DNA from 2 places in the Ancylobacter sp. IITR112 genome. Region 1 is predicted to be linked to the other one. Evidence: riboswitches for the same ligand, from Rfam matches in the RefSeq annotation. Region 1 holds a riboswitch; the other holds the start of a gene.

Region 1 (14,685 bases):
CGAACCCGGCGAGAATCTTGGCCTGCAGCGTGCCAAAAACGGTGCCGGCCTGCTCTGGCACCAGAATACCGACTGCCAGAAACAGACAGATGATGATCACGGAGCCGAAAAAGACCGGCGGATTAATGATAAACGGTTTGAACATCTCTTGCTCCTTTCGCGTCAGAACGTGACGGAGCCGCCAAGGCGAACCCAAGAAGCCTCATTCATAACCGGATGAACCTGCCGCGCCTATCCTGCAACGCACTGAGCAGGCGATTTTTCGCCTCCATTGCGCCGATGGCGACTTATTTCGTAGCGGACTTACGAAATGACATGATTATTTATTACAACTATGTTCGATCTATATTTATGATCCTTCTTGAGACGGATCATCTACATCATTAGCCGGATGTCGACGACCCATTCAGGCGCGTGAACATGACCGAACGGGACGCGGCCTTGCGACCCGAGATCGAGCGCGTGTTCGCCGCGAACTTCGAGGTCTATGGAGCGCGCAAGGTCTGGTGACAGATGATGCGCGAGGGGTTTGACGTTGCCCGTTGCACCGTCGAGCGGCTGGACGGCCCGCTCATCGCGGCGGCCTGGTACACCGTCGCGACCGCGGTTCGCAATATGTGAGCATTCGCTACACCGAACGGCTGGCTGAGGCCGGCATCGAGCCCTCGGTCGGCAGCGTCGGTGACAGCTATGACAACGCACTCGCCGGGACGATCAACGGCCTCTACAAGGCCGAGGTCATCCATCGACGGGGGCCTTGGCGATCCTTCGAGGCCGTCGAGTTCGCCACGCTGACCTGGGTTGACTGGTTCAACCATCGCCGGCTGCTGGAGCCTATCGGCAACATCCCGCCGGCCGAAGCCGAGGAGCGCTACTACGTCATGCTCGGTGAGCAGCAAATGGCGGCGCGACTTGAACCAAATGGCCTCCGGTGAAACCGGGGCGGTTCAGGTCGCTGAGCAGATTGGCTTGACGATAACCCGATTGGGCCGTCGTCTGACGGTCCACCCCGCGCAAATGGGGTCGGAGGATGTCCGAGGGGTGAGCGCCACAAACCCGCGAGCGCCGCGAGCGGCGCCGGGGACATCGGCCTATTCCTCAATAGGTGGAGAGGGGCAGGGGCGTAGGCGGAGCGGTGGCGCCGGGCCCCAGAGAGCGCTGCACCATGACGCTGTCGGCCCAGCGGCCATAACGGTAGGCGACTGCGGGGAGAAACCCCACCCGGACAAAGCCGAACCGCTCATGGATGGCGAGCGAGGCGGTGTTGTCGCCGTCGATATAGCCGATCATCTGTCGGAAGCCGGCGGCCGCGCAGGCATCGATCAGGCTGCGCATGAGCCGGCTGCCGATGCCGTAGCCAATGTGCCGGTGGTGGACGTAGATGGAATGTTTGACGGTGTAGCGATAGGCCGGGCGCTTGCGGAACAGCACGACATAGGCATAGCCCACCACCTCGCCGTCCCGGACCGCGACGATGTGGGGAAAGCGGCGGTTCTTCAGGTTCTTGCGCCGCTCCCGCAGGTCGTCGGGCTGCGGCGTGTCATTGTCGTCCACCCCCTCCTCGACGCCACGGCGGATGTGATGGCGGTAGATTGCCAGCATGGCATCCACGTCGGAATCCCGCGTCGGGCGGACGATGACTGCGTTCTCCTGCTCCATGAACGAACCCGGACTCCCGCTTATTCCGCAATCACATAGGTATAGAGCCGGATACGACCGGCGCCATCGGTCTCGCGATAGACACCCTGGATCTCGACATCAAAGCCCGGAAACGTATTGAAGCAGGCCTCGAACATCCTGAGATAGTCGATCATCGGCTGGGCGCGCTCCGTGAGCCTCTCGCCGGGGACGATCGTGGCGATGCCCGGCGGGTAGACCACGAAGGGCGTGGTGGCGATACGCCCGGAAATGGCGTCGATGGGCAGGTAGTCCACATCGTTGCGCACGAGGCAGCGCGCCGCATCGTGGGGAGACAGCGCGATATCGGGCAGGTGCTCGGCCTTGAACTGCATGGCCTGCAACGCGCTGACATTGGCGCTGCGGAAGAAGCGGTGCATCTCCCCGCACAGGTCGCGCAGGCGCACGCCGTCATAACGCCCGGGCCGGCGCCGGTAGAATTCGGGGATCGCGTCTTCCAGCAGCGCGTTGTCATCATGCAGCTTCTTGAAGGCGACCAGACCGCTGATCAGCGTGCCGGCCTTGCTCGATTCAACGCCCGGGGTGAGCAGGAACAGCAGCGAATTGAGGTCGTTCTTCTCCGCGACGATGCGGTTCTCGCGCAGATATTGCGCGACCACGGGGGCCGGGATTCCGTGCTCCGCATAGGCGCCGGTGGAACGGTCGAAGCCGGGCGTCAGCAGCGTCAGCTTGTTGGGATCGGTCATGGCGAAGCCCGCCGCCATGCCGGCATAGCCGTGCCAGGCGGCCCCCGGCGTGAGGTGCCAGAAGGCCGGGTTGGTGGCGAGCTGGTCGGTGGAGACGCTCTCCCACGGCACGTCATGCACGGCGCCGGGGCTGGCGGCATCGGGAATCGCCACCCGGTCCGGTACGAAGGGCTCGAAGAACCAGCGGCGCTCGGGGCGCTGTTCCTTCTCCTCGAACTCCCGGCGCACCGCGCGGATCTTCTTGCGCAGCTCGATGCCGAGGCGGATCGTGTCGTCCCACAGCACTTCGCCGGAGCGTCCCTTCATCATCTGCGCGCCAACATCGAGCGAGGCGAACAGCGGGTAGAAGGGCGAGGTGGAGGCGTGCTGCATGAAGCTCTCATTGAAGCGCCGATGCTCCACGCGCCGCTTCTGCCCCTTGATATGCCGGTCCTTCATGTGGATCTGCGAGGCTTGGCTGAAGCTCGCGAGCTGCTTGTGGGTCGACTGGGTGGCGATGATGCCCGGCGCGTCCGGTCCCAGATCCTTCAGCCCCATGGCGAAGCGCCCGGCATAAAGCGGGTGGAACTTCATGAAGCCTGCCCAGGCCTCGTCGAACATGATGTAGTCGCACAGATGCCCGATCTTCCCGAGGATCATCTCGGCATTGTGGATCGTGCCGTCATAGGTGCATTGCTCGACGACGGCGACGCGGAACGGCCGCGGCTTCTGCCAGGCCTCGGGGTCGGTGACCAGCGGATGGGTGCGGATGCGCTCGCGCAGCGCCTCCTCGTCCAGCGCCGCGACATCCATGGGGCCGATCAATCCCCAGGCATTGCGCACGGTCGGCACATAGACCGGAATGCCGCCGGAGATCATCAGCGCGCCATGATGGGCGGCCTTGTGGTTGTTGCGGTCGAACAGCACGAGGTCGCCATCGGTCACGAGGGCGGAGAGCGCGACCTTGTTCGAGGTCGAGGTGCCGTTGAGCACGAAATAGGTCTTCTCGGCCCCGAAGATCTTGGCCGCTTCCTTCTGCGCCGCGAGGGCCGGCCCCTCATGGGTCAGAAGATCGCCGAGATCGAGTACGGAGTTGTCGAGGTCGTCGCGAAACACCGCCTCGCCCAGGTGCTCCATGAACACCCGGCCGATCGGGCTGCGCGAGTAGAACACGCCGCCATTATGCCCGGGGCAGGTCCAGAGCTGGTTGCCCTCCTCGGCATAATCCACCAGCGCGCCGAAGAAGGGCGTCTTCAGCGTCTCGGCATATTGCTTGAGCCGGCTGATGAGGTTCTTGGCGATGAAGGCGGGGGTTTCCTCGGAGAGGAAGACATAGCCGTCGATGAAATCCAGCACCTCGACCGGCACGTCTTCGAAGCGCTTGCGGCGGATCAGCAGGATGATCGGGAAGTCCAGGCCGCGCCGGCGCATCAGGTTGATAAGGGCGGCGGTCTTACCCTCCATACCCTTCTTGCCCCAATCCACCATCATGCAGCCGATGGCGGCGTCGGTTTGCACCGCAATCTCCGCGTCCTCGATGGTGCGGGCGCGCACCACCTCGAAGCCGGAGCTCTCGATCTCCGCGACGATCTGGTGATAGCGGGCGCCTTCCAGATCGTCCGCATCGAAGGCGGGGGTCGCGAAAAGGAAGTTGAAGCGTTTGAAATAGTCCATCCGGGCATCCCCTCCTGTTCGGCGTTGACGCGACGTTTCGACGTGCCTCATGACGACAGCACGACAACGCGGTGACAAGCCGAGACGGAGGGAGCTAGGCCGTGAACTCATAAGTGCGGTGGACGGTGGAAAGGTGACACTCGACCGGCTAACGTCGCACCATGAAGCATGACACGATCACACTGTGGCGGCCGGTTGGCCCAGCCGAACTCGCGCTTATCCGCGAAAGCGATATGCGCTCGTTCCCACCGCGACTGCCGGATCAGCCGATCTTCTATCCCGTGCTGTCAGAAGACTATGCAATCAGGATCGCTCGCGATTGGAATGTGCCTCAAAGCGGTGCAGGGTTCGTCACGCGCTTTGAGGTGCGCCGTGACTTCTTGAAGCAATACGACGCGCAGGAAGCAGGTGGTCGCGCGCTACGAGAATACTGGATACCCGCGGAAGAGCTGGAAATGTTTAACGCCGCTATCGTCGGGCCTATCGAGGTGGTGAGAGAGTTCCGCTGAGGCTTTCATATTGCGGCGAAGTCTGATTCAGACTTCGCATGATCCGATATGATTTGACCGACTTCGAATGGCGCGCGATCGAGCCGCTGTTGCCCAACAAGCCGAAAGGAGTGCCGCGTGTCGATGATCGACGTGTGCTCAACGGCATCTTCTGGGGCGCTCCGATCGGGAGCGCCGTGGCGAGACCTCCCCGAGCGATACGGCCCACGAACCACCTGCTACAATCGCTTCGTCCGATGGCGGAAAGCGGGTGTGTGGGACCGCCTCATGGACGCTGTCACCAAAGCCCATGACGGCAAGGTGCAGATGATCGACACCTCCATCGTTCGCGTCCATCAGCAGGGTGCGACGGCAAAAAGGGGGATCGAGATCATTGTCTCGGTCGTTCCCGAGGCGGGCTGACAACCAAAATCCACGCTCTTGTTGATGCCCAAGGCAGGCCGATCAAACTGACGCTCACTGCTGGGCAGAAGAGCGACATCGCCTCAGCTCCGGACATGATCGCCGACCTACCGGAAGGCGCCATGCTGCTGGCCGACAAGGGCTATGACGCCAACGCGCTGCGCGTTGCCGTCAGCGGACGCAAGGCATGGGCCAACATCCCACCCAAAGCCAACCGCACTGAGCCGATCTGCTTCAGCCCGTTCCTCTACAAAGCGCGGAACTTGGTCGAGCGCTTCTTCAATAAGGCCAAGCAGTTCCGTCGCATTGCGACACGATACGACAAGCTGGCCGAGAACTACCTCGCCGCCTTCAAACTCGTCGCAATTCGCATCTGGCTACGCGTTAATGAGTCTAGGTCCTAGGGTAGCCCGCCTAGCCGAGCCAGAACGGCTCGGCGTCGATGAATTTGCGCCAGCTGCGCCGAAGGGACTCGGCGGTCTCGATGCGGTCGCGCCCCTGCCAGCCGGTGATCGCGCCGATGGCCTTGTGGACCTGCGGCAGCGACGTGCCCTCCTCCACCTCGCGCAGCAGCGCCTGGGTGGTGGTGATGTCGTTGTCGATGCCGAGAATGTCCTGCAGCCGCGACATCCGCTTCAGATATTTCCGGGCGGCGCCCTCACAGTCGTAAAGCGGCAGCAGAAACTCCGCCGTGTAGCGCAGCTTTTTCAGCGTCAGGCGCAGCTCATGCCGTGCCGTCGGCCGCAACTTACGGAAATTGTGGCCCTGTTTCAGCGCCTTGCGGTGCAGGCGCGCCAGCCCGCGCCCGGCGAACTCGCGCGCCGGCTGGGTGAGCACGGCGAGAGCATCAATGCCGATATCGTTGCGCCAGCTTCGGCGCTCGATCACCCGGCCGAGCGACAGCAGGAAGCGCGTGCATGCGAGATCGATCAGATCGACGCGGACGGCCTGATAGCTGCGCTCCCGCGGCGCGGCGGTGGCGGATTTCAGCCCGGTGAAGTCGATGCCGGGCAGATTGGCGCGCTCGATCTCGGCGATGGTCGAGGTGGCGAACACGTCCCAGTTGCGGGCCGGCCCGAGCGCGCTGGCCAGCCTCTTGGCGTCGAGCCCGAGAGCCTCGAGCGCCGAGGCGGGGACTTCCCTCTTGAACAGCGATATGGCAGTGCGCAGACGCCGCAGCGCGACCCGCAGCTGATGGACGCCCTCGGGGTCCTGGCCATGATGCGCTGCCATCAGATTCGCCATCACATGGGACTGGCAGGCGTTCAAAACCTTGGCGATCACATCGTCGGTGGTATCGGCGGGGCCGATGCCGGTCGCGAACGCCTTTTCAGCGGTGGGCGAGGTGCCGAAGGCAAGGGCATAGCCACGCTCGGCCTTGCTTTGCAGCCCGATGCGGACGGGCCCCTGCTCAAGCAGCAACAAGCCAAGTTCATAGAGCGCGGCCGCCCCGCCGGCCTTCAGCTCCAGCTCTATCTCGCAGACAGCTTCCACCGTGTCGCCCGCGCTCAGCGTTCCCTCATCGAACGCGACCTCGATGGCGGCGCCGCCGAACTCCACGATTTGGGTATGGCGGCGGATCTTGGTGGTGAACACCGGCGCGAGCTCCGCCTCCGGCAGCGTCGCAAAGGGTGCGCCCAGCTCGGCCAAGGGCAGCGCATCGAGCTGAAGGGCGCTGTCCGGCACCCGCGCTTCCATCTCGCGGCGCTGCAGCGGGCTCTGCTGGGACGCCAGCTTCAGCGTCTGGACGAACTGCTTGCCGCTGCGCCGGATGCGCAGCGAGGCGCCCTGCCGGGCGATCGCGGCATCGGACGTATCGTAATAAGTGGCCTCCAGGCGCCGGACGATGCCCTTCGATGCGGCGTTGCGGGTAATCACGGCAGCGGCGAGGAGGCGCTGCAGGGTGGCCGGATCCGTCAACAGCTTGAGTTCCACCTCGCGGCCGGCACCCGCCGGCTCCGGCGCGTCAACGTGCACCGGAAGCTGAATCTCTGGCATTTGCTCGGACATGTCGTTTCTCTGCTCGCCCCGGTATGAGCCCGTTTGCCGCCACGAAGAGGCCACCTCCCGTCAGCTTGGAACGCCACCGATAGCGGCTCGAACTGTCACATAAAAGTAGCATTCGCTGTCCGAGGCCTCGGGGCGACGCCCTCGCGGGTGACGAATCTCCGGGGGAAGCGCCGCCTCGGTCCACGGTCGGGATATTGTGTTCCACGGTGCGTTCGATCATTCTGACGGCCCGGTTTGGAGTCGCCACAGAATTTTTGGACTTTGGAAATCACCCCTCGTCACCCTTTCCGAGGCGCGCGGCCCTGAGGGAATCCGGATTTACGCCATTGGCGACATCCACGGGTGCCGGTCCCTTCTTGACAAGCTTCTGCAGAAGATCGAGGAGGATATCGCACGGTCGAAGGCGGGCGACTGGCGGATCATTTTCCTCGGCGACTATGTGGATCGCGGCCCGGACTCCAAGGGCGTCATCGACCGTCTGATCGCGCTTCAGGCGGCTGATCCCCGCTATGTCCTGCTGGCGGGAAACCACGACGTGGAATTCCTAGCCTTTCTCGATCAACCCCGCAGTGATGGCGTGTTCGTCAATAGTGGCGGCAACGCCACGGCGCGCTCCTATGGCGTGAAGCTCAATCGCTCGAAACTGAAGACGCAGGCCGATCTCGAGCAGGTGCATCGCAAGCTGCTGGCGGCGGTCCCCGCCGCGCATGTGCATTTCCTCAAAAATCTGCAATATGCGGTGTCGTTTGGGGACTATTTCTTCTGTCACGCCGGCGTCCGCCCCGGAGTATCGCTGGAGCGCCAGTCTCCCGATGATCTCATGTGGATGCGCGCGCCCTTCCTCGATTCGCTGATGCCGCTGGAAAAAGTGGTGGTCCACGGACACACGATCAGCGCCAAGCCGGAGGAGCGGATCAACCGTATCGGCATTGATACCGGCGCCTCTCGCACCGGCCGACTCACCGGGCTCGTCATCGATGGCGACCATAGGGCTTTTCTGTCGACCAAGCCGTAGACCCGGACGTGATCCGAGACCATTTTCTGGACCGCCGGAAGCTGGAGTTTCCGGCCTTCTTCACGGCGGTGGGCTGGGTGCGCCGCCGGGGTTCTGCAGCGAGATCGGGGGTTTGTGGCCGATGGCCCCGTGCGGCCGATCCTCGTTGTAATATCTGAGCCAAGCCTCCATCTTTTCGGCCGCGTCTGCAAGCGTCAGGAACCAGTGCGTGTTCAGGCACTCGCTGCGGAAGCGGCCGTTGAATGCCTCGATGAAGGCATTGTCGGTGGGCTTGCCGGGCCGGGAGAAATCCAGCGTGACCCCCTTCGCATAGGCCCACAGATCGAGGTCACGGGAGATGAACTCCGAGCCCTGGTCGACCCGGATCGTCCGTGGATAGCCCACCTTGGCGCAGACCTTTTCCAGGGTCGCGACCACGTGCTCGGCCCGATAGCTGAAACGCGGATCGACCACCGGTGAGAAGCGCGAGAAGGTGTCGACGACCGTCAGCACGCGGATCTTGCGGCCGGTGGCAAGCTGGTCGTGGACAAAGTCCATCGCCCAGACATCGTTCGGCCGGGTGGCAGGCGCCCGATCCTCCCGCAACTTTGCCTTCACCCGACGCTTAGGCGTCTTGTTCCGCAACTGAAAGCCCAAGTCTTTGTAAAGACGATAGATCCGCTTCGGATTGACCACCCGGCCCTCCCGCCGCAGGAGCACATGCACCCGGCGATAGCCATAACGCACGCGCGTCTCGCAGATCTCCTTGATCCGCTGGCTCAGTTCAGCCTGCGTGCCCCGCTTCGACTTGTAGGCATAGAGCGCACGATCAACCGCCAGCGTGGCACAGGCACGCCTGGCCGACACCTTCCAGTCTTCCCGCAGCCTGTCCACAAGCGCGCGCTTGCACGCAGGCCTCAGAGCTTTTTTGACAGCACGTCCTGCAACATGGCCTTGTCGAGCGACAGGTCGGCGACGATCCGCTTCAGCTTGGCGTTCTCGTCCTCAAGCTGGCGCAGACGCCGCATCTCCGAAGGCATCAGCCCCGCATATTTCTTGCGCCAGTTGTAGAACGTCGCGTCCGATATCCCGGCCTTCCGGCACACCTCAGCCACAGGTGTCCCGTCCTCCGCCTGCTTCAGCACGAACGCGATCTGCGGTTCGGCACTGGCGATCGAATGGTTGCCGGTGCTGCTGACCCACATAGATTTCTAGGAGAGCCGCCTAAGGTGGCACGACGACCTATTGGCTTCCGCCCGCCGACCTCGCATTCCCTTGGATCGCATTGCCCACATCTTGACATGGTCCTTGCCGGTAGCCACAACATATGGATGCCGTGGTCTTTCGAATCGCAAGATTCGAGAGCTAAGAGGGAAGCCGGTCCAAAGCCGGCGCTGCCCCCGCAACTGTAAGCGGCGAGCCTGTCGTCCATTCCGCGTCACTGGGGCATATGCCTCGGGAAGGCCGGGCGAGAGGCGGTGACCCGCGAGCCAGGAGACCTGCCGTGGCAACATAATCGTCCCTGGGCGGGGTGTCCCGGTGGTGCGTTCGCGCGTCCGCCGGTGCCCCATGCCGTCGGTGGCGCCGATGCGTCGCTCGGCCTTTGCCCCCAATGCTGATTGGGGTTAGCCGATGTCTCTCCTTCACGATGCCGAACCTCTCGCGGCGCAACTCGCTGGGCCGCCCGTGTCTTCCTCCGCTGCCGGCGCGCGCGAGGCCAGCACGCCGGGTTACCAGCTCATCCGCCGCAATGGCGCGGTAACGCCCTTCAACGCCTCCAAGATCGCCGTAGCGCTGACCAAGGCCTTCCTCGCCGTCGAGGGCTCCTCCGCCGCCGCCTCGCGCCGCGTGCATGACATCGTGGCCGATCTGACCGAGCAGATCGTCGCCGGTCTCACCCGCCGCGCCGATGCCGGCCGCACCTTCCACATCGAAGACGTGCAGGACCAGGTGGAACTCGCCCTCATGCGCGGCGAACACCACAAGGTCGCCCGCGCCTATGTGCTGTACCGCGCGGATCGCGCCCGTGAGCGGGCGGCCGCCAAGCCGATAGCGGCGACCGCCTCCGCCCTGCGGATGAAGGGTTCCGACGGCACGCTTGTGCCGCTCGACGAGGCGCGGCTCGCCGCCGTGATCGGCGAGGCCACGGCCGGCCTCGCCGATGTCTCAGGCGATGCCATCCTCGCCGAGACCCGGCGCAATCTCTATGACGGCCTCAGCGTCGACGAACTGGCGCTGGCGCCCATCCTCGCCGCCCGCACGCTGATCGAGCGCGAGCCGAACTACGCCAAAGTCTCGGCGCGGCTGTTGCTGGACAAGATGCGCCGCGAGGCGCTGAGCTTTCTCGCCGGCCGTCCCGATCAGGCGACGCAGGCGGAGATGGCGCGGCGCTACCCCGACTATTTCCGCGCCTATCTCCAGCGTGGCATCGAGGAAGAGCTGATCGACCCGGAGCTGGGCCGCTTCGATCTCGCCCGTATCGTCGGCGCGCTGCTGCCCGAGCGCGACCTGCAATTCGACTATCTCGGCCTGCAGACGCTCTATGACCGCTATTTCCTGCACGCGCGCGGCACCCGCTTCGAGCTACCGCAGGCGTTCTTCATGCGGGTGGCCATGGGTCTCGCCTTGCGCGAGGTCGACCGCGAGGGGCAGGCGATCGAGTTCTACCGGCTGCTTTCGTCCTTCGACTTCATGGCCTCGACGCCGACCCTGTTCAATGCCGGCACGCTGCGCCCGCAACTCTCCTCCTGCTTCCTCACCACGGTGGCGGACGATCTCGACGGCATCTTCAAGGCGATCAGGGACAACGCGCTGCTCGCCAAATATTCCGGTGGCCTCGGCAATGACTGGACGCCCGTGCGGGGGCTGGGCGCCCATATCAAGGGCACCAATGGCGAGAGCCAGGGCGTGGTGCCGTTTCTGAAAGTCGCCAACGACACCGCCATCGCTGTCAATCAGGGCGGCAAGCGCAAGGGCGCTGTCTGCGCCTATCTCGAGACCTGGCACATCGACATCGAGGAATTCCTCGACCTGCGCAAGAACACCGGCGACGACCGCCGGCGCACCCATGACATGAACACCGCCAACTGGGTGCCGGACTTGTTTCTGCAGCGCATCGAGGCCGACGGCCCGTGGACGCTGTTCTCTCCCGACGAGACACCCGACCTGCATGACCTATATGGGCCGGCCTTCAAGACGACGTATGAGGCCTATGAGGCGAAGGCCGCGCGTGGGGAGATGAAGGTCTCGAAACAGGTACGCGCGCTCGACCTGTGGCGGCGCATGCTGACGATGCTGTTCGAGACCGGCCATCCCTGGGTGACGTTCAAGGACCCGTGCAATCTGCGTTCGCCGCAGCAGCATATCGGCGTGGTGCACTCCTCGAATCTGTGCACCGAGATCACGCTCAACACACGCGCCGACGAGGTGGCGGTGTGCAATCTCGGCTCGGTGAATCTGCTTGCCCATGTCACGCCGGACGGGCTCGACCGGGCGCGGCTGGCGCGCACCGTCACGACGGCGATGCGCATGCTCGACAATGTCATCGACATCAATTTCTACACCATCCCGGAGGCGCGCCGCTCCAATCTGCGCCACCGGCCCGTCGGCCTCGGCATTATGGGCTTTCAGGACGCGCTACAGGCGCTGCGCATTCCCTATGGCTCAGAGGCGGCGGTGCGCTTCGCCGATGAAAGCATGGAAGCGGTAAGCTTCCACGCCATTTCCGCCTCGGTGGAACTGGCCGCCGAGCGTGGGCGCTACCCCTCCTTCGAGGGCTCACTGTGGTCGAAGGGCATCCTGCCCATCCACAGCCTCGAATTGCTGGCACAGGCGCGTGGCGGGCTCGATCTCGACCGCTCGTCCACGCTCGATTGGGAAGGACTTCGCGCGCGAGTGGTGGCGACCGGCATGCGCAACTCCAACACCATGGCCATCGCGCCGACCGCGACCATCTCCAATATCTGCGGCGTGTCGCAGTCGATCGAGCCGGCCTATCAGAACCTGTTCGTCAAATCGAACATGTCCGGCGATTTCACCGTGGTGAACGCCTTCCTCGTCCGCGAGCTGAAAGAACGCGGCCTGTGGGACGAGGTGATGGTGTCCGACCTCAAATATTACGACGGCAGCGTCGGCCAGATCGACCGCATCCCGGACGATCTCAAGGCGCTGTACGCCACCGCCTTCGAGATCGACGCGGTCTGGCTTATCGAGGCGGCGGCCCGCCGGCAGAAATGGATCGACCAGGCGCAGTCGCTGAACCTTTATGTCGCCAACCCTTCCGGTCGCAAGCTTGACGAAACCTATCGCCTCGCCTGGAAGCGGGGATTGAAGACCACCTACTATCTGCGCTCGCGCTCGGCCACTCATGTCGAGAAATCGACGCTCAAGGGCACCGACGGCAAGCTCAATGCGGTCTCAACCGTGGTCGCGGCGGCGCCCGTTATCGTGCCGGAAATGGTCCTCGGCCAAGCCTGCTCGATCAACGATCCCGACTGCGAAGCCTGCCAGTGAGCAGCGTTAAAGGAGACATGACGATGCTCGACTGGTCAGAGACCAAGCCCGCCTCCGCACCCATCCATCCCGCCTTCGCGGCTCCCGCCGGTGACGCCACCGGCCTCGGCGCCATCGAACGCGGCGCCGCCCGCGTCACGGTGGACGAGAAGCGCATGATCAACGCCCGCGCTGACGTGAACCAGCTTCTGCCGCTCAAATACAAATGGGCGTGGGAGAAGTACCTCTCCGGCTGCAACAATCACTGGATGCCGACCGAGGTCTCCATGCAGGCTGACATCGCGCTGTGGAAGTCACGCGATGGCCTCACCGAGGACGAGCGGCGCATGCTCAAGCGCAATCTCGGCTTCTTCGCCGCCTCGGAATCGCTGGTGGCCAACAACATCGTGCTCGCCATCTACCGCCACCTCACCAACCCGGAATGCCGGCAATATCTGCTGCGGCAGGCTTTCGAGGAGGCGGTGCACACCCACACCTTCCAGTACATCGTGGAAAGTCTCGGCCTCGATGAGGGCGAGCTGTTCAACATGTACCGCGAAGTGCCCTCCATCACGGACAAGGCGGCCTGGGCACTCAAGCACACGCAGAGCCTCGACGACCCGGCTTTCCAGACCGGCACGCCGGAGGCCGATCAGCAGTTCCTGCGTGATCTCGTGGCGTTCTACGTCGTGTTCGAGGGGATGTGGTTCTATACCGGCTTCGCGCAGATCCTCTCGCTTGGCCGCCGCAACAAGATGGTCGGCATCGCCGAGCAGTACCAATACATCCTGCGCGACGAGAGCATTCACCTGAATTTCGGCATCGACGTGATCAACCAGATCAGACACGAGAACCCGCACCTGTGGACGGCGGCCTTCCAGGATGAGGTGCGCGGCATGCTGAAGGACGCCGCGGAGCTGGAGGCCGCCTATGGGCGGGACACGATGCCGCGCGGCTTCCTCGGGCTGAATGCGGGGCTGTGCGAGCAATACATGCACTTCATAGCCAACCGCCGCTGCGCCCAGCTCGGGCTCAATCCCGTCTTCGCGGAAGCCGAGAACCCGTTCCCCTGGATGAGCGAGGCGATGGACCTGAAGAAGGAGAAGAACTTCTTCGAGACCCGCGTCATCGAATACCAGAATGGCGGCGCGCTCGCCTGGGATTGATGGATGGGCCGGCGGCGGGCAGCGGCCTCAGGCCCGGAGCCCCCGCGTGCATCCGTTAGCTTGCGCGCAGGTTCAGCACGAAAGTCCTCACCTCGTCCCGCAGCCGGCTCGCCCGGATCGAGAGCGCGTCGGAGAGGCCGATCATCTGGGTCGACGCTGCTCCGACGGTTCGCGCGGCGGTTCCCAGGCTGCCAATGCCGGCATTCACATCCTCGCTTCGCTGCGCCGCCCGCTGCGTGTTGGCCGCGATGTCGGAGGTGGTCGCTCCCTGTTCTTCAACAGCGGACCCCACCAGGGTGGAAATCGCGCGGATTTTCTCGACGGTTGCTGCAATCGTCTCGACTGAGGCGACGGTCTGACCGGTCGCGGCTTGGATGTCACTGATCTTCTGGACGATTTCTTCGGTGGCCGCTGCGGTCTGAGCCGCGAGCTGCTTCACTTCAGTCGCCACGATCGCGAAGCCGCGTCCGGCGTCGCCGGCCCGAGCCGCTTCAATGGTGGCATTGAGGGCCAGCAGATTGGTCTGCGAGGCGATGGCGCTGATGAGATGGATGACCTGCCCGATAGCTTCGGCGGACTGCATGAGCCCCTGAATGTTGGCCCGCATGACCGCAGCTTCCTGCGCCGCCTGAGTGGAGATGCCCGAGGACTCGGCCGTCCGGCCCAGTATCTCGTGGACCGAACTGGATATTTGTTCTGTGGCTGCGGCGATCGATCGTACGCTTCCGCTCGATTCATCGGCGGCGTCCGCCACGATCTGCGCCTGTCGGGCCGCTCCCTCGGCCGCCTGCGACAGTTGCTGCGCTGCGCCGTGAACTTCCTTGGAGGACGCGACGAAGCCCTCGGCGAGAGCGCCCATGCATTCTTCGAACGCCTCCGCCAAAGCGTGACGCTCGGCGGTAAGCTGCGCCGCGGCGCGCCTCGCCGCGTCGGCCTGGGCGTTCCGCATTCGGTCGGCTTCCTCCAGGGTGCGGCGGAACGCGTCGAGACCGCGGGCGAGCTCGCCCAGTTCGTCCTTGCGCGTGAGACCCTGTATCGCGACGGCGCGGTCGCCCGATGCCAAGGCCGCCAGCGCG
Region 2 (14,685 bases), 3.4 Mb from region 1:
GGAAGCGGCGCAGCAGGCGCGGCTTGCCCGCATCGTCGAGATGATGGAGGTGCGCCCCGGCGCGACTGTGCTGGAAATCGGCTGCGGCTGGGGCGCGCTGGCCGCCGCCCTGGCACGGGCCGGGGCGCGGGTGACCGGCATCACCCTCTCGCGCGAGCAGCTTGCCCACGCGCAGGCGATGGTCGCCGCCGACCCGGCGCTCGACGGGCGCACCGATCTCAGGCTGCAGGATTACCGCGATGTCGGCGAGCGCTATGACCGCATCGTCTCCATCGAGATGCTGGAAGCGGTGGGGGAGGCGTATTGGCCGACCTATTTCGCCAAGCTGCGCGCCTGCCTCAATGAGGGCGGCACGGCGGTGCTGCAGGTCATCACCATCGCCGAGGACCGCTTCGAGTCCTATCGCCGCAACACCGATTTCATCCAGCGTCATATTTTCCCCGGCGGCATGCTGCCGACCAAGACGCATATTGCCGAACACGCCGAACGCGCCGGGCTGGAACTGGCGGAAACCCAGTGCTTCGGCCTCGGCTATGCCGACACCCTGGCCGAATGGCGCGCCCGCTTCCACGATGCCTGGCCGCGCATCGCGCCGATGGGCTTCGACGACGGCTTCCGGCGGCTGTGGGACTATTATCTCGCCTATTGCGAAGGCGGCTTCCGCGCCGGCGCCATTGATGTCGGGCTTTACCGGCTGAAGGGCTGAGCGCGCGGCGGCACGCCTCGCGTGAGCCTGATCGGACCGGGTTGAATCGGCCGGATCGGTAAATCAGTCGCCAAATCGGTGAAGAATCACGCCCCGCGCAGGCCGCGGCGTTCAGCCCCGGGCATCTTCGTCCGCGCGGGCACACGCACCGGCGTGGGAGTCAGCGTAGGCGCACGCCGCCGCTTGCCGCCCGGCCCGGCCTTCTCCTCATCTTCCCCCATCAGCATGATGGCGAAACCCATCTGCACACTGCCGAAGGTGATGCCGACGGCGAAGGTGAGGATGACAAGGGCGATGACGCCGGAAGCGGACTGGCCGACCAGCGTGCCGAGCCGCCCGACATCGAGCAGCACCAGCGTGCCGACGAACAGCGCGCCGAGGCCGACGCCGATCAGTGCGTGACGAAGCAGAAACCGCACGAGATGGGGCATGGGTGATCGCCTTTCCGCCGCGTCGCGGCCGCGTGGCGAGGGCGGCGCCCCGGCCGCGCACGGGCCAGCAGTATAGAGCGCCCGTCCTCAGGTGAAAACATCCATAAAGCCGATGCCGGCACGGTGTCTGCGCCGTGCGGCGCGCGCTGCCGGCGGCGGACCGCGAACGCGGCCGGCGACCTTGCCGCTGCGCTCGCCATCGCGTCTGGCGCGGCCGGCAGGCGGCAGGCGGCAGGCGGCAGGCGGCAGGCGGCAGGCGGCGGTAGGCTGGGACATCCTGTCCACTGTCGGGCGCCGTGCCGCCCGGTACAGTGATGCGGGCTCAGGAACTCCGTCTGCATGGCACGGCCTTTCTCCCGCTTCCACCGTTCGATCGCCGGCAGGGCCGCACCTTACTCGGCCATCCGTGCCCGGGGGCTGTGGCTGCGTCTTCTCTGTGCCCTGCTGCTGGTACTGGCGCTTTCGGTGCCGCGCCCGCCAGTGGTCGCCGCCGCCGAGGCGGGAATCGACCTGTCCCAGTACACCCTGCCCGACGGGACGCTTCCCGACCTCTGCCTCAGCCCAACGGATGCGGACGGCGCGTCGCACGCACCCGCGCATCATCCCGGATGCGATGCTTGCCGCCTGCAGGGCGCCCCGGCGGTGCCCGGCCCGGCGGCGGAGCTCTTCGCCCGCGCCGAATACCGTAGGGTGATGCAGTCTCCGGTGCCGGAGGATTCCGAGGCTGGTCCGGTCCCGCTCTACCGCATCTCGTCACGGGCGCCGCCCGCACTCCGCCCCGCCCTCTTCGCGGCAGGCGGGCGCCTGCCTTGGCTGTGACGCTGCCGGAGCGGCCCGCCTGAGGGCGTCCGGCGCTTGCCGGATCATGCCCCATGTTTCTTACTTCCTCGCTCGCATCCCCGCCCTTTCCGGTGTGCGGGGCGGTTCCGCTCCCGGCGGCCGTCCGGGTCGCGCCGCCCGGCCGCCCGCGCCGCGCTTTCCCGCCGCTCAGAGTGGCGCCGGGAGTGACGGCGGTGCTGCCTGACACGGGGCCCGGCGCGGCGCCGCTCGCCCGTGTGCTGTTGGGCTGTGTGGCCCTTACCCGCCATCTCGATGCCGAGCGCCGGCAGATTCTCGATATTGTCGGGCCGGGCGGGCTGCTCGACCTCGCCGTGCTCGCCCGGCTGGGCGCCGCGGCGGTGGCGCTGACGCCGACGCAGCTTGAGCCGGTGGACTTGGCTCCCGAGGCCCGCCACGCCCTGATGGCGGCCAATCAGGAGATGCTGCTGCTGCGGGCGCTCGGCCACGTCGCCCGGCTCGGCCGGCAGAGCGCGGGCGAGCGTGTGGCGGGCGCGCTGCTCGATCTCTCGGCCCAGTTCGCCGAGGCGGGCGCGACGGTGGCCGGCGCTGGCTTTCCGCTGCATCTGAGCCGCGCGGATCTCGCCGACTGGCTCGGCCTGACGCTGGAGACGGTGAGCCGCTGCATGAGCCGCCTGCGCGAAGAGGGGCTGATCGCCTTCGGCCGGGAGGGTCGGCTGATGCTGACGGATGCCGACGGCCTCGCGCGTATCGCGGCGGGTGAGCGCAAGGTCGAGGCGCTGTATGCCGCCAAGGGTGCGAAGGGTGCGAAGGGCGCGAGAAGCGCCAACGGTGCGAAGCGTGCGAAGGATATGAAGCTGGCCCGCGCCGTGTCGTCCTCGCCGCCGGCCGCGGGCGGAGCCGCTTGCGCGCCGTGAATGCAGGCTGTTCTATGCGCCTGTCGATGCACCCATCGATTCTGCATGGTGTCCGTGCGGCGACGCCGCATGGATGAAACGGGAACGGGGAAGGACGTGGAGCCGCGAGGTTCCGCGCCGAAGCCCCGACCGCCCCCGCGACTGTGAGCGGCGAGCGGCCTTCCATCGAGCCACTGGAACGCGCCTTCGGGCGGTCCGGGAAGGCGGAAGGCATGCCGTGACCCGCGAGTCAGGAGACCGGCCATGCGGATGAACCCCATGCGCGCCGTCGGGTGAGACGGCACAGGAGACCATCATGCATATCGAACCCGGCCTTGTGGCCGAAGGAAAGATCTGGCTCAGCTATGTCACGGCGGCCGGCGCGGGCGCCTATACGCTGAAGCTCGCCGCCGACGCGGTGGCCGAGCGCGGCGTCGTCTCGCTGGCGCTGCGCAGCCTCGCCACGACGGCGCTCGTCTTCGGTTTCTTCGAGATTCTGCCGCACCATCCGGTCGGCGTGTCGGAGGTGCATCTCATCCTCGGCTCGACGCTGTTCCTCATTTTCGGCGTCGCGCCGGCGGCGATCGGGCTGGCGGCGGGGCTCGCCATTCAGGGTCTGTTCTTCGCGCCCTTCGACCTGCCGCAATACGGCATGAACGTCACCACGCTGCTGGTCCCACTGTTCGCACTGGCCTCACTGTCCACCCGACTGATCTCACCGAACACGCCCTATGTGGAGCTGAAGTACCGGCAGGCGCTGGCGCTTTCCACCGCCTATCAGGCCGGAATCGTGGCCTGGGTGGCGTTCTGGGCCTTCTACGGCCACGGTTTCACTGTCGAAAACGCCTCGTCGATCCTCTCCTTCGGCGCGGCCTATATGCTTGTTATCATTGTCGAACCTCTGGTCGACCTTGCGGTGCTGGCCGCCGCCAAGGCGCTGAGCGGCTTGCGCGGCACGCCGCTGTTCGAGCGGCGCCTCTACGATGTGGCGTGAGCCGTGCCGGGCGCGCCGCGTCCGGTAGCGCCGAACGGCTGGATATCATCCGCGACCTCAACGGGCCTGACGCGCGGACCCTTGGACAAAATGTCCAAGGGTCTGTCGTAGGTTAGCTCTGTCAGAGCGTCCGGCGGCCTGCCATGATTCCCTAGGGGAATCGGTGAGATGGCTGGCACTTCACGACGCTTTGGGCTCGGCGTTGGCGCGATGGCGCTGGCGCTTGCCTATGTGCTTGTCGCGCAGATGGCGCTCTCCGGTGTTTTCGCCGGGCGCATATGGGCCAATCCGGCCGCCGCCGCGACCCTTGCCCTCTGCGTCGATGCCTCCGCACCGATCGGTCACGAAAACACGGGCCATCACCCGCCCCACTGTCCATTCTGCACAGCGCCGGATCGTTTCATAATACCCGAAGCGCCGGCGGATGCGGCGCCTGCCCATCTCGCTGTCGTGTCCCACTGGGCACCGGCAACCGTCTGCCCGTCGCTCGCCGCGCTCTTTCGTTGCGCCCATCCTCCGCGCGGACCACCTGGCGCACCCTTCCTCGTCTGATGCAGCCGCGCGGCCTCCCCGGGGCACGCCGATCTTCCCATGTGGCCGCCCGCCGCCGCGCCGATATGCGCGCCGGGCCGCAGACCGATGGAAATGCCATGCCTTCCTTTGCTCTCCTGCTCCGCACCGCTCGGGGCCGCCTTTCCTGCAGGCCGCGCTTATGCCGCTCGACGGCACTTGCCCTGCTGTGGTTACCCGGCGTCCTTGCCGACGCCAGCGCTCAAACCGGCCGGCCGGATGCCAGCGTTGTTGAACAACTGCCCACGGTCATGGTCGTTCGGCCCGCCGGCACGGCCGACTCGGAGGCGCCGCCGGACCTCACCTATGACGGCTTCGTCCCCGCCGACACCGGCACCATTTCGACCTTCCAAGCCAGCAACGCGACACTGTGGACCACCGATTCCGGTTCGCTGATCGACCGCGTGCCGGGGGGCGCATCCTGGGGCGCGGGCGGGGTGTCGAGCCTGCCGGCGGTCAACGGCATGAGCGCCGACCAGGTTCAGGTATCCATTGACGGCATGCTGTTCGGCCCGGCCTGCCCGAACATGATGAATCCGCCAATGTCCTATGTGAACCCGGCCATGATCTCCCAGGTGGCGGTCTATTCCGGCACCGCGCCCGTGAGCCTCGGCGGTGACTATACGGGTGCGCGCATCGACGTGACCGTCGCGCCTCCGGCCTTCACCGACAGCGAGGAAATTGTCTTCTCCGGCAGCGTGTCCGGCTATTACCGCAGCAACGGCAATGTCGTCGGGGTTGATGTTAAGCTCAATGCGGCCAATGAGGTTGGCAGCGTCAATTACACTGGCGGCTGGGTGCAGGCGGACGATTACACATCTGGCAACGGCACGACAATCAAGTCGACAATGTACGAAACTCAGAATCATGCCCTGAGTCTGTCGCGCAAGCTTGACGATGGCCTGGTAACCTTACAGGTCGGCGGCCAGTTCATTCCGTACCAAGGCTATGTCAACCAGTATATGGACATGGTCGACAATAAGAGCTTCTTCGTCAACGGCGCGCTCGAGAAGCAGTTCGACTGGGGTCAACTGGAGGCGAACGCCTTCTATAACCATGTGCGCCACACTATGGGGTTCATCGCGCCGGACAAGACCGGCGACATGCCGATGGACACGAAGAGCACCGACATGGGCTACCGTGTCGCCGGCACGCTGGAGCCGACCGCGATCGACATCGTGCGGGTTGGCAACGAGCTCTATTACAATCAGCTCGATGACTGGTGGCCGCCGGTCGAGGGCTCAATGATGATGGGGCCGGACACGTTCTGGAACATCAATGACGGCCAGCGCCTGCGTGTCGGGGTGTTCGCCGAGTGGGAGCGAGTCCTGTCCCAGAACTGGACCGCCATTCTTGGCGCGCGCAGCGATGTCGTCTGGATGAACACGGGCGATGTACAGGGCTATAATGAGATGATGTATGGCGCCAACGCGGCCGCCTTCAATGCGCTGGACCACGCCCGCACCGACATCAATATCGACGGTTCGGCGATCCTGCGCTACCAGCCGGACGAGGCACGCCAGCTCGACATCGGCCTGGCCCGCAAGACCCGCTCGCCAAATCTCTATGAGCGCTATTCCTGGTCGACCAATGCCATGGCGATGAGCATGATCGGGTGGTTCGGCGACGGCAATGGCTATGTCGGCAATATCGACCTCGAGCCGGAAAAGGCTCATACGGCGAGCCTCACCGCCACATGGCGCGACCCGGTCCGCAAGGCGTGGGAGGTGCGGGTGTCGCCCTATGCCAGCTATGTCGAGGACTATATCGACGTGCGCCGTTGCGCGCTGCCGGGGTGCCTCGCCAACCTGCCGGACAACCTGACCGCCACCGAGGGCTTCGTCTATCTGCAGTTCGCCAATTACGACGCCTATCTCTACGGCATGAACATCGACGGGCGGCTCGACCTGTGGAACGACCCGACCTATGGCAAGGGTGTGTTCCGCGGCAATCTGAACTTCGTGCGCGGCCAGCGCGTCGACGGGGTGAATCTGTACCACATCATGCCGGTCAATGCGACGCTGGCGCTGGACCATGTGCTCGGCAACTGGACCACAACCGCCGAGGTGCAACTGGTGGGCGCCAAGACCGAAGTGAGCGAGGTGCATAACGAGCTGGAAACCAGCGCCTATGCGCTGTTCAACCTGCGCACCAGCTACGAGCAGGGTCCGTTCAGACTTGACCTCGGCATCGAGAACCTGTTCGACACCGAGTACGACCTCCCGCTCGGCGGAGCCAATCTGGTGAATTACCAAGTTTCCTCGATGATGGGCACCTCGCCCGCCTGGGGTTATGCGGTCGCCGGTCCCGGCCGCTCGTTCAATGCCCGGCTGACCGTTTCGTTCTGAAGCCTCACTTAACCCCTGCGCCCCGCGCAGGGGTCCTCCGGGCTCGGTCTGCGTGGGGCTCCTTGTTGCTTCATGTTTGCCTAAAGAGGGGTAGACCCTCACCGTCTTTCGGTTGATAGATCGAAAAAACGACGTGTGAGGAGCGCCTGCCATGGAAGCAACCCGGCCCGGTCCCGTTGAGGGGCCGCTGAGCGGCATCCGTGTGATCGAGCTTGGCAATCTGATCGCCGCCCCTTTTGCCGCCCGGTTGATGGCGGAATTCGGCGCCGAGGTGATCAAGGTCGAGGCGCCGGGCGAGGGCGATCCCCTGCGCAAATGGCGCAAGCTGCACGAGGGCACCTCGCTCTGGTGGTACCTGCAGTCGCGCAACAAGAAATCCGTCGCCATCAATATGCGCCTGCCTGAGGGGCAGGAGGTGGTACGCCGTCTCGTGCGCGATGCGGATGTGCTGATCGAGAATTTCCGCCCCGGCACGCTGGAGCGCTGGGGGCTTGGCTGGGAGGCGCTGAAAGCGATCAACCCCAACCTCGTCATGGTGCGGATCTCCGGCTTCGGCCAGGACGGGCCCTATCGCGAGCGTCCCGGCTTCGGCGCGGTGGGCGAGGCGATGGGCGGCATGCGCTTTACCACGGGCGAACCCGACCGCCCGCCCGCGCGTACCGGCATCAGCATCGGCGATTCGCTGGCCGCCCTCCACGCGGTGATGGGGGCGCTGATGGCGCTGCTGCACATCAAGTCCGGCCGCGGCACCGGGCAGGTGGTGGACGTGTCGCTGTTCGAGAGCGTCTTCAACATGATGGAGAGCCTCGTCCCGGAATATGATGTGTTCGACTTCGTACGCACGCGCTCGGGCGGAGCGCTGCCCGGAATCGCGCCTTCCAATTCCTATCCGACTGCCGAAGGCACCTATGTCATCGTCGCCGGCAATGGCGACGGCATTTTCCGCCGGCTGATGGGAGCGATCGGACGCGACGACCTCGCCAGCGATCCGCGCCTCGCCTCCAATGACGGGCGCGTGCGCCATGTCGAGGAGATCGACGGGGCGATCACCGCCTGGACGAGCCGGCATTCGCTGGATGAGGTAACGGCGGCACTCGATGCTGCCGAAGTGCCGAATGGGCGCATCTATTCGGTCGCCGATATTGTGACCGACCCGCAATATCTCGCCCGCGACATGATCCTGCCCTCGACCTTGCCGGATGGATTGAACGTGAAGATGCCCGGCATCGTGCCCAAGCTTTCCGCGACGCCCGGTACGGTCCACTGGCTGGGGCCGCAGCTCGGCGAACACACCGCGCCCGTTCTTGCCGCGCTCGGCTATAGCGAGGATGAGATCGGCGCGCTGGTCGAAAGCGGCGCGGTAGCGATGGGTGGGGCCGGGGGGCAGGGGCAGCCAGCATGAGCGTCGCCTTTCCCCCACATGTGTTCATCCAGGAAGTTGTGACGCGCGACGGGCTGCAGATCGAGCCACGCTTCCTGCCCACCGAGGACAAGGTCGCGCTGATTGATGCCCTCTCGCAGACCGGCGTCGCCAAGATCGAGGTCACGTCCTTCGTCTCGCCAAAGGCGGTGCCGAACCTTGCCGATGCGCGGGAAGTCGCGTGTGCCATCACGCGCCGGCCCGGTGTGACCTATGTCGCGCTGGTGCCAAATCTGCGCGGCGCAGAGGCGGCGCTGGAGGCGGGCATGGACGAGCTGAATCTCGTGGTCTCGGTGAGCGAGACGCATAATCTCGCCAATATGAGGATGGCTCCGGCCCAGTCGCTCGTAGGCTTCCGCGCTATTGTCGCGGCGGCCTCTGGCACGTGCGTGACACTCAATGGCTCCATCGCTACGGCCTTCGGCTGCCCGTTTGAAGGCGCACAATCGCCGCAGAAGGTGCTGGATCTGGCGGAGACACTTCTCGCCTGCGGCCTGCACTCCGTGACGCTGGCCGACACGACCGGCATGGCCAATCCGCGGCAGGTGGCGGAGCTGGTCTCGGCCTTCCGCGCGCGCTTCCCCGGCGTGCCGCTGACCCTGCATTTCCATAATACGCGCGGTATGGGGCTCGCCAACGCCTTCGCCGCGCTGGAGGCCGGCGCGGACCGATTCGACGCCGCGCTCGGCGGCATTGGCGGTTGCCCCTTCGCGCCCGGTGCCACCGGCAATATCTCGACCGAGGACCTCGTTCACATGCTGGACGAGATGGGAGTCGAGACCGGCGTTGACCTGTCGGCCCTTCTGGCACTGGCGCGCAGCCTTCCGGCGCTGCTCGGCCACGACATTCCAGGCCAGGTTGCCAAGGCCGGCCGCAGCGGCGACCTTCACCCCGCGCCGGCGCATCTGCGCGCCGCCCAGTAGGACCACGACATGGCAGGTGAGCCCATGAATCTTGCCCTCGCGGCGGAGCCATCCCCCCAGGCGGGCCTTTCCCGGACTGTGGAGCACGCGCCGCTCGCAGTCGCTCTCGATGAGATCAGCATCAGCTTCGCCGTGAAGGGCCGGCCGGTGTTCAAGGCGGTGGCGCCGACCTCGCTGCGGGTGCGGGAAGGTGAGTTCGTCGCGATTGTTGGTCCCACCGGCTGCGGCAAGTCCACCCTGCTCAATGCCACGGCGGGCCTGCTGGCACCGGCGGGCGGGACGGTGTCGATCTTCGGCGAGCCTCTGGCGGGCCTCAATTCCCGCGCCGGCTATCTTTTCCAGCAGGACGCGCTGATGCCGTGGAAGACGGCACTCGACAATGTGGCCATCGCGCTGGAAATCGGCGGGATGGCTCGGGGGCAAGCGCAGGCGCAGGCGCAGGACTGGTTGAAGCGGGTCGGTCTCGCCCGCTTTGTCGAACGCTACCCGCATGAGCTTTCCGGCGGCCAGAGGAAGCGCGTGGCGCTGGCGCAGATGCTGATCCGCCAGCCGAAAATCCTGCTCATGGACGAGCCTTTCGGCCCGCTCGACGCGCAGACGCGGCAGATCATGGGTACGCTGCTGCTGCGGCTGTGGGCGGAAGACCGCAAGGCGGTAATGTTCGTTACCCACGACCTTGAAGAGGCGATCGCGCTGTCCGACCGCGTGGTGATCATGTCGGCCGGGCCGGAGGCGCGGATCATCGGCGATTTCCCGATCGACCTCGCCCGTCCGCGCGACACGGCGGAAATTCGTCTCGACCCGCGTTTTCACGAGCTTCATCGGCTGATCTGGAACCAGTTGAAGGCCGAAGTCGCCAAGACATATGGAGAGGAGATGCCGTCGTGAAGCTGCATCCGGCCAAGCTCCTTTTCCTGCAGATTCTCGTTGCGGTGGCGGTGCTGGCCATCTGGCAGATCGGTGCCACGGTGCCGATCGGCGGCGACTATCTGCTGCCCGAGTTCTTCTTCTCCAAGCCCGGCGATGTGCTCGGCCGGGTGGTGGAACTGTTCGTCTCCGGCACCATCTGGAAGCATCTCTGGATCACGCTCACGGAGACCGTGCTGGCCTTTCTCATCGGCGCCGGCGGCGGCGTGGTCGTCGGTTTCTGGTTTGCCCGCAAGCCGCTGGTTGCGGCGGTGTTCGACCCCTATGTGAAGATGGTCAACGCCCTGCCGCGCGTTGTGCTCGCGCCGATCTTCATGCTGTGGCTGGGCCTTGGCATCTGGTCGAAAGTGGCACTGGGCGTCACGCTGGTATTTTTCATCGTGTTCTTCAACGTCTATCAGGGCGTGAAGGAAGTAAGTCCGGTAGTGCTCGCCAATGCGCGCATGATGGGGATGAACGAGCGTCAGCTCTTCCGTAATGTCTATTGGCCGTCAGCCATGTCGTGGATGTTCTCCTCGCTGCATACGGCGGTTGGCTTCGCTCTCGTTGGCGCCGTCGTGGGCGAATACCTCGGCTCCTCCGCCGGCCTGGGCTACCTCATTCATCAGGCGGAGGGCGTGTTCGACGTCACCGGCGTGTTCGCCGGCATGTTCATCCTCGCCGCCTTCGTGCTTGTCATCGACTGGTTTGTCACCCGCATCGAGAAGCGGCTGCTGGTGTGGCGCCCGCAGGCGGCCAGCGAACAATCGTAAACATGCGAACGACAATAAAGGGAGGAAGTACCATGAAACTGCGAAGCCTGTTGCTGGCGGCCTGCCTGCTCGTTCCCGCCCTGGGTGCGGCCCGGGCGGGCGAGATCGAGAAGCCGAACCTCACCATTGGCGTCGGTGGCAAGCCACTGCTGTATTACCTCCCGCTGACGCTGACGGAACGGCTCGGCTACTTCAAGGACGAAGGTCTTACTGTCGAGATTAACGACTTTGGCGGCGGCTCAAAGTCGCTGCAGGCGTTGATCGGCGGCTCGGTGGATGCGGTGACGGGCGCCTATGAGCACACGATCCGCATGCAGGACAAGAAGCAGGACATCCGCGCCGTCATCGACCTCGGCCGCTATCCCGGCATTGTCGTCGGCGTGAGCAAGGATAAAGCCGAGACCATCAAATCTGTAGCGGACCTCAAGGGCGCCAAGATCGGCGTCACCGCTCCGGGATCCTCGACCTATATCCTCGTCCAATATCTGATGATCAAAAACGGCATGTCGCCGGACGACGCCTCCTTCATCGGTGTGGGCGGCGGTGCCTCCGCGGTGGCGGCGATGCAGAAGGGCGAGATCGACGCCATCTCGCATCTCGATCCCGTCATCTCCAAGCTGGAGGATATGGGCGAGTTGAAGATCCTCGTCGACACTCGCACCACGGCCGGTACCGAGGCGGTGTTCGGCGGCCAGAACCCGGCGGCCGTGCTCTACCTGAAGGAGAGTTTCATCAAGGCCAACCCGAACACGGTGCAGGCGCTGACCAACGCTTTCTACAAGACGCTGAAGTGGCTTGAAAAGGCGACGCCGGAAGAAGTGGCGGCGAACGTGCCGCAGGAATACTGGCTCGGCGACAAGGAACTCTACATCAAGGCGTTCAACGCCTCGCGCCAGTCCTATTCGACCGATGGCAACATCGACATGGCGAGCATGAAGAGCGCGCTGAACCTCATCACCACCACTGATCCCAAGATCGACCCGGCCAAGATCGACCTGTCGAAGACCTTCGACGGCTCCTTCCTCGCCAAGGCGAAGAGCCAATAGGGCGCACGCCGCCGGCCGGCTCAGCCTGCCGGCGGCGCGTCTCAGATGATGCCGGCCGCGCGCAGTGCCTGCCGTTCCCTCGGCGACAGGCCAAGCCGCTCCTCCAGCACCTCGTCCGTGTGCTGGCCGAGGAGGGGCGGGGCCGTGGCGTCGCTCGTCGGTGAATCGGCGAGACGGAGCGGGCTGCGCACACCGGGGGCGGTGCCGCCGAGCGCATGAGGGAGCGCGGTTGCCAATCCCCGCGCCAGCGCCTGCGGCTCGGCGAAAGCCTGGGCGATGGTGTTGATCGGCCCGGCGGGGACGCCGGCGGTGTCCAGCATGGCGAGCCATTCGGCGGTGGTCTGCCGTTTCAGCGCCGCGGCGATCAGCGGCACGAGCGTGTCACGATGCGCCACCCGCTCGCGATTGGTGGCGTAGCGTGCGTCTTCCGCCAGTGAAGCGAGGTCAGCGAGGCGACAGAAGCGGGCGAATTGCGCGTCGTTGCCGACCGCAAGGATGAGGTGGCCGTCGGCCGTCTCGAAAGCCTGATAGGGCACGATGTTCGGGTGGGCATTGCCCAGCCGGCGCGGTGCGCTGCCACCGACAAGGAAGTTCAGCGCCTGGTTGGCGAGGCTCGCCACCGCGACATCGAACAAGGCGATATCAATCCTCTGACCGCGCCCGCTCCGGTGGCGCTGTTCCAGCGCCGCGAGAATGGCGATGGTGGCATTCAGTCCGGTGAGGATGTCGACCAAGGCGACGCCCACTTTCTGTGGCTCGCTCTCGGGAGCTCCAGTCACCGACATCAGGCCGGACATGCCCTGGATCATGAAATCATAGCCGGCCCGGCCCGCTTCCGGCCCGTCCTGCCCGAAGCCGGTGATGGAGCAATAGATGAGGCGCGGGTTCAGCGCGGCGAGGCTGTCATAGTCCAGCCCGTAGCGCTTCAGGCCGCCGACCTTGAAATTCTCGACCACCACGTCGCTGTCGCGCGCCAGAGCGTGGATCAGCGCCTGACCTTCGGGCCGCGCCATGTCGATGGTCACCGAGCGCTTGTTTCGGTTCGCGGCGAGAAAATAGGCACTCTCGCGTGTCGGCTTGCCCTCACCGTCCGCCAGCCAGGGCGGGCCCCAGCCGCGCGTGTCATCGCCCTCGCCGGGCTTTTCGATCTTGACCACCTCGGCGCCGAGATCACCAAGGGCTTGCGTCGCCCATGGACCGGCGAGGACGCGGGAAAGATCGAGCACGCGGATGCCGGAGAGGGCCTGAGCGGACGGCGAAGAGTCGGCGGCATCGGTCATCCAAGCATCCTCGGGCTGGGCGCGGGGCGCGCACGATAGCCGCGCCGCCCTGGTTGCGCCATTGGCCTGCGAGCCCCCGGGCACTGTGGCGGCAGGGCTACGCAGGCTCTGTCGCCACCCGGCGACGGGCGCTTTTCCTTGACAGCAGAGGGCTCGCTTTGTAAGGAGCCGGCCTGCGTGGTGGGATGCTGTGTCCCCTGCGCTTCATCAACCGACCGAAAGAAGCCGGTCCAGGCGGCAACGCCGGAGGCCGGCATCGAACGAAAGGACAAAACATGTTCGCGGTCATCAAGACGGGTGGCAAGCAGTATCGCGTCGCCCCCGATGCCCTCGTCACCGTCGGCAAGATCGAAGCCGAGGCTGGCGCCTCCGTGACCCTGCCGGTGCTCATGCTCGGCGGCGACAGCCCGAAGGTCGGCGCTCCCCTCGTGGACGGCGCTTCCGTGACCCTTGAGGTTGTCAAGCACACCCGCGGCGCGAAGGTCATTGCCTTCAAGAAACGTCGCCGTCAGAATTCGCGTCGCAAGATCGGCCACCGGCAGGACTTCACCGTCGTCCGCGTGACCTCGATTACCGGCGCCTGAGACCGCCAGCTAGGAAAGTAGGAGAGCAACATGGCTCATAAGAAGGCAGGCGGTTCCTCCCGCAACGGTCGCGACTCGGCCGGTCGCCGTCTTGGCGTGAAGAAGTTCGGCAGCGAGAAGGTCGTGGCCGGCAACATCATCGTGCGTCAACGCGGCACCACTTGGCATCCCGGCACCAATGTCGGCATGGGCAAAGACCATACCCTCTTTGCGCTGATTGACGGCCGAGTCGAGTTCCGAGCCAAAGCTAATTCCCGCACGTACGTATCCGTCATTCCGGCCGCCGAGGCCGCCGAATAAAGCCGGTGAGGGTTCTTGGAAATCCCGCCGGTCTCGCCCGACCGGAAGGATTTCCCGAACGTCCGTGACGGACACCCGGGGTACCCGACAGGGGAGGCGAGGAAACCGCCTCCCCTTCGTCGTTCCGGTCCCAGGAGCCCTCAGATGACCATTGTCGAAGCGACCCTCGGGTCACCCCTCGTCGAGAGCAGTACCGCCGTCCTCGAAACCGGCCGCCTTGTGCTGCGCGTGCCCCGGATCGAGGACATGACGTGGATCGCCGAACTCGCCGACAACCGAAAGGTGGCGGAGATGACGGCGAACATTCCCCATCCCTACGGCATGGCGGATGCGGCTTCCTTTGTCGCCAACCTGCCGGGCGGGCCGCAGGCGGCAACCTTCGCGATCTTCCTGAAGAACGCGGGTGCACTGCGTTTTCCCGATGCGGCCGGTTTCGGGCCGGCGATCCCGGTCGGCATGTGCGGCTTCAACCGCCGTGACGAGGACGTGCCGGAGATCGGCTACTGGCTCGGCGAGCCCTATTGGGACCACGGGATCGCGACCGAAGCGGTGCGGGCGCTGATCGACCACGCTTTCGCCGACCGCAATCTGCCTGCCTTGGTCGCCTCCGCCCGGGTCGTCAATCCGGCCTCGCGCGGCGTGCTGGAGAAGTGCGGCTTCCAGTGGACCGGCGTGGGGCTCGCCCGGGTGCGAGCGATCGGCGCCTCGGT

The links. A riboswitch is a leader RNA that binds a small molecule or an ion and turns the genes downstream of it on or off. The one in region 1 is predicted to bind cobalamin.
Region 2: it holds a riboswitch for cobalamin, as region 1 does, so the genes downstream of both, AAC979_RS17200 (energy-coupling factor ABC transporter permease) here and AAC979_RS00785 (ribonucleoside-diphosphate reductase subunit alpha) in region 1, are expected to answer to the same signal.

The regions. Positions count from the first base shown of each region.
Region 1 is NZ_JBGCUS010000001.1:175,999-190,683, reverse strand. Features, by position in the region: gene AAC979_RS00840 (BCCT family transporter) at 1-145, opposite strand, end outside; partial or broken gene AAC979_RS00835 (IS3 family transposase) at 400-935, shown strand; gene AAC979_RS00830 (N-acetyltransferase family protein) at 1,099-1,659, opposite strand; gene AAC979_RS00825 (Orn/Lys/Arg decarboxylase N-terminal domain-containing protein) at 1,680-4,037, opposite strand; gene AAC979_RS00820 (ADP-ribosylation/crystallin J1) at 4,199-4,546, shown strand; gene AAC979_RS00815 (transposase) at 4,585-4,839, shown strand; partial or broken gene AAC979_RS00810 (IS5/IS1182 family transposase) at 4,757-4,948, shown strand; partial or broken gene AAC979_RS00805 (IS5 family transposase) at 4,912-5,352, shown strand; gene AAC979_RS00800 (CHAD domain-containing protein) at 5,363-6,958, opposite strand; gene AAC979_RS00795 (metallophosphoesterase family protein) at 7,155-7,973, shown strand; one part of gene AAC979_RS00790 (IS3 family transposase) at 8,034-8,884, opposite strand; one part of gene AAC979_RS00790 (IS3 family transposase) at 8,884-9,157, opposite strand; cobalamin riboswitch at 9,273-9,474, shown strand; gene AAC979_RS00785 (ribonucleoside-diphosphate reductase subunit alpha) at 9,585-12,464, shown strand; gene AAC979_RS00780 (ribonucleotide-diphosphate reductase subunit beta) at 12,488-13,609, shown strand; gene AAC979_RS00775 (methyl-accepting chemotaxis protein) at 13,665-14,685, opposite strand, start outside.
Region 2 is NZ_JBGCUS010000001.1:3,605,557-3,620,241, reverse strand. Features, by position in the region: gene AAC979_RS17220 (class I SAM-dependent methyltransferase) at 1-706, shown strand, start outside; gene AAC979_RS17215 (hypothetical protein) at 793-1,137, opposite strand; gene AAC979_RS17210 (hypothetical protein) at 1,477-1,956, shown strand; gene AAC979_RS17205 (Crp/Fnr family transcriptional regulator) at 2,151-2,852, shown strand; cobalamin riboswitch at 2,882-3,113, shown strand; gene AAC979_RS17200 (energy-coupling factor ABC transporter permease) at 3,148-3,825, shown strand; gene AAC979_RS17195 (hypothetical protein) at 4,006-4,185, opposite strand; gene AAC979_RS17190 (TonB-dependent receptor) at 4,647-6,743, shown strand; gene AAC979_RS17185 (CaiB/BaiF CoA transferase family protein) at 6,895-8,145, shown strand; gene AAC979_RS17180 (hydroxymethylglutaryl-CoA lyase) at 8,142-9,086, shown strand; gene AAC979_RS17175 (ABC transporter ATP-binding protein) at 9,111-9,974, shown strand; gene AAC979_RS17170 (ABC transporter permease) at 9,977-10,765, shown strand; gene AAC979_RS17165 (ABC transporter substrate-binding protein) at 10,798-11,811, shown strand; gene AAC979_RS17160 (CaiB/BaiF CoA transferase family protein) at 11,853-13,091, opposite strand; gene rplU (50S ribosomal protein L21) at 13,367-13,675, shown strand; gene rpmA (50S ribosomal protein L27) at 13,706-13,975, shown strand; gene AAC979_RS17145 (GNAT family N-acetyltransferase) at 14,120-14,685, shown strand, end outside.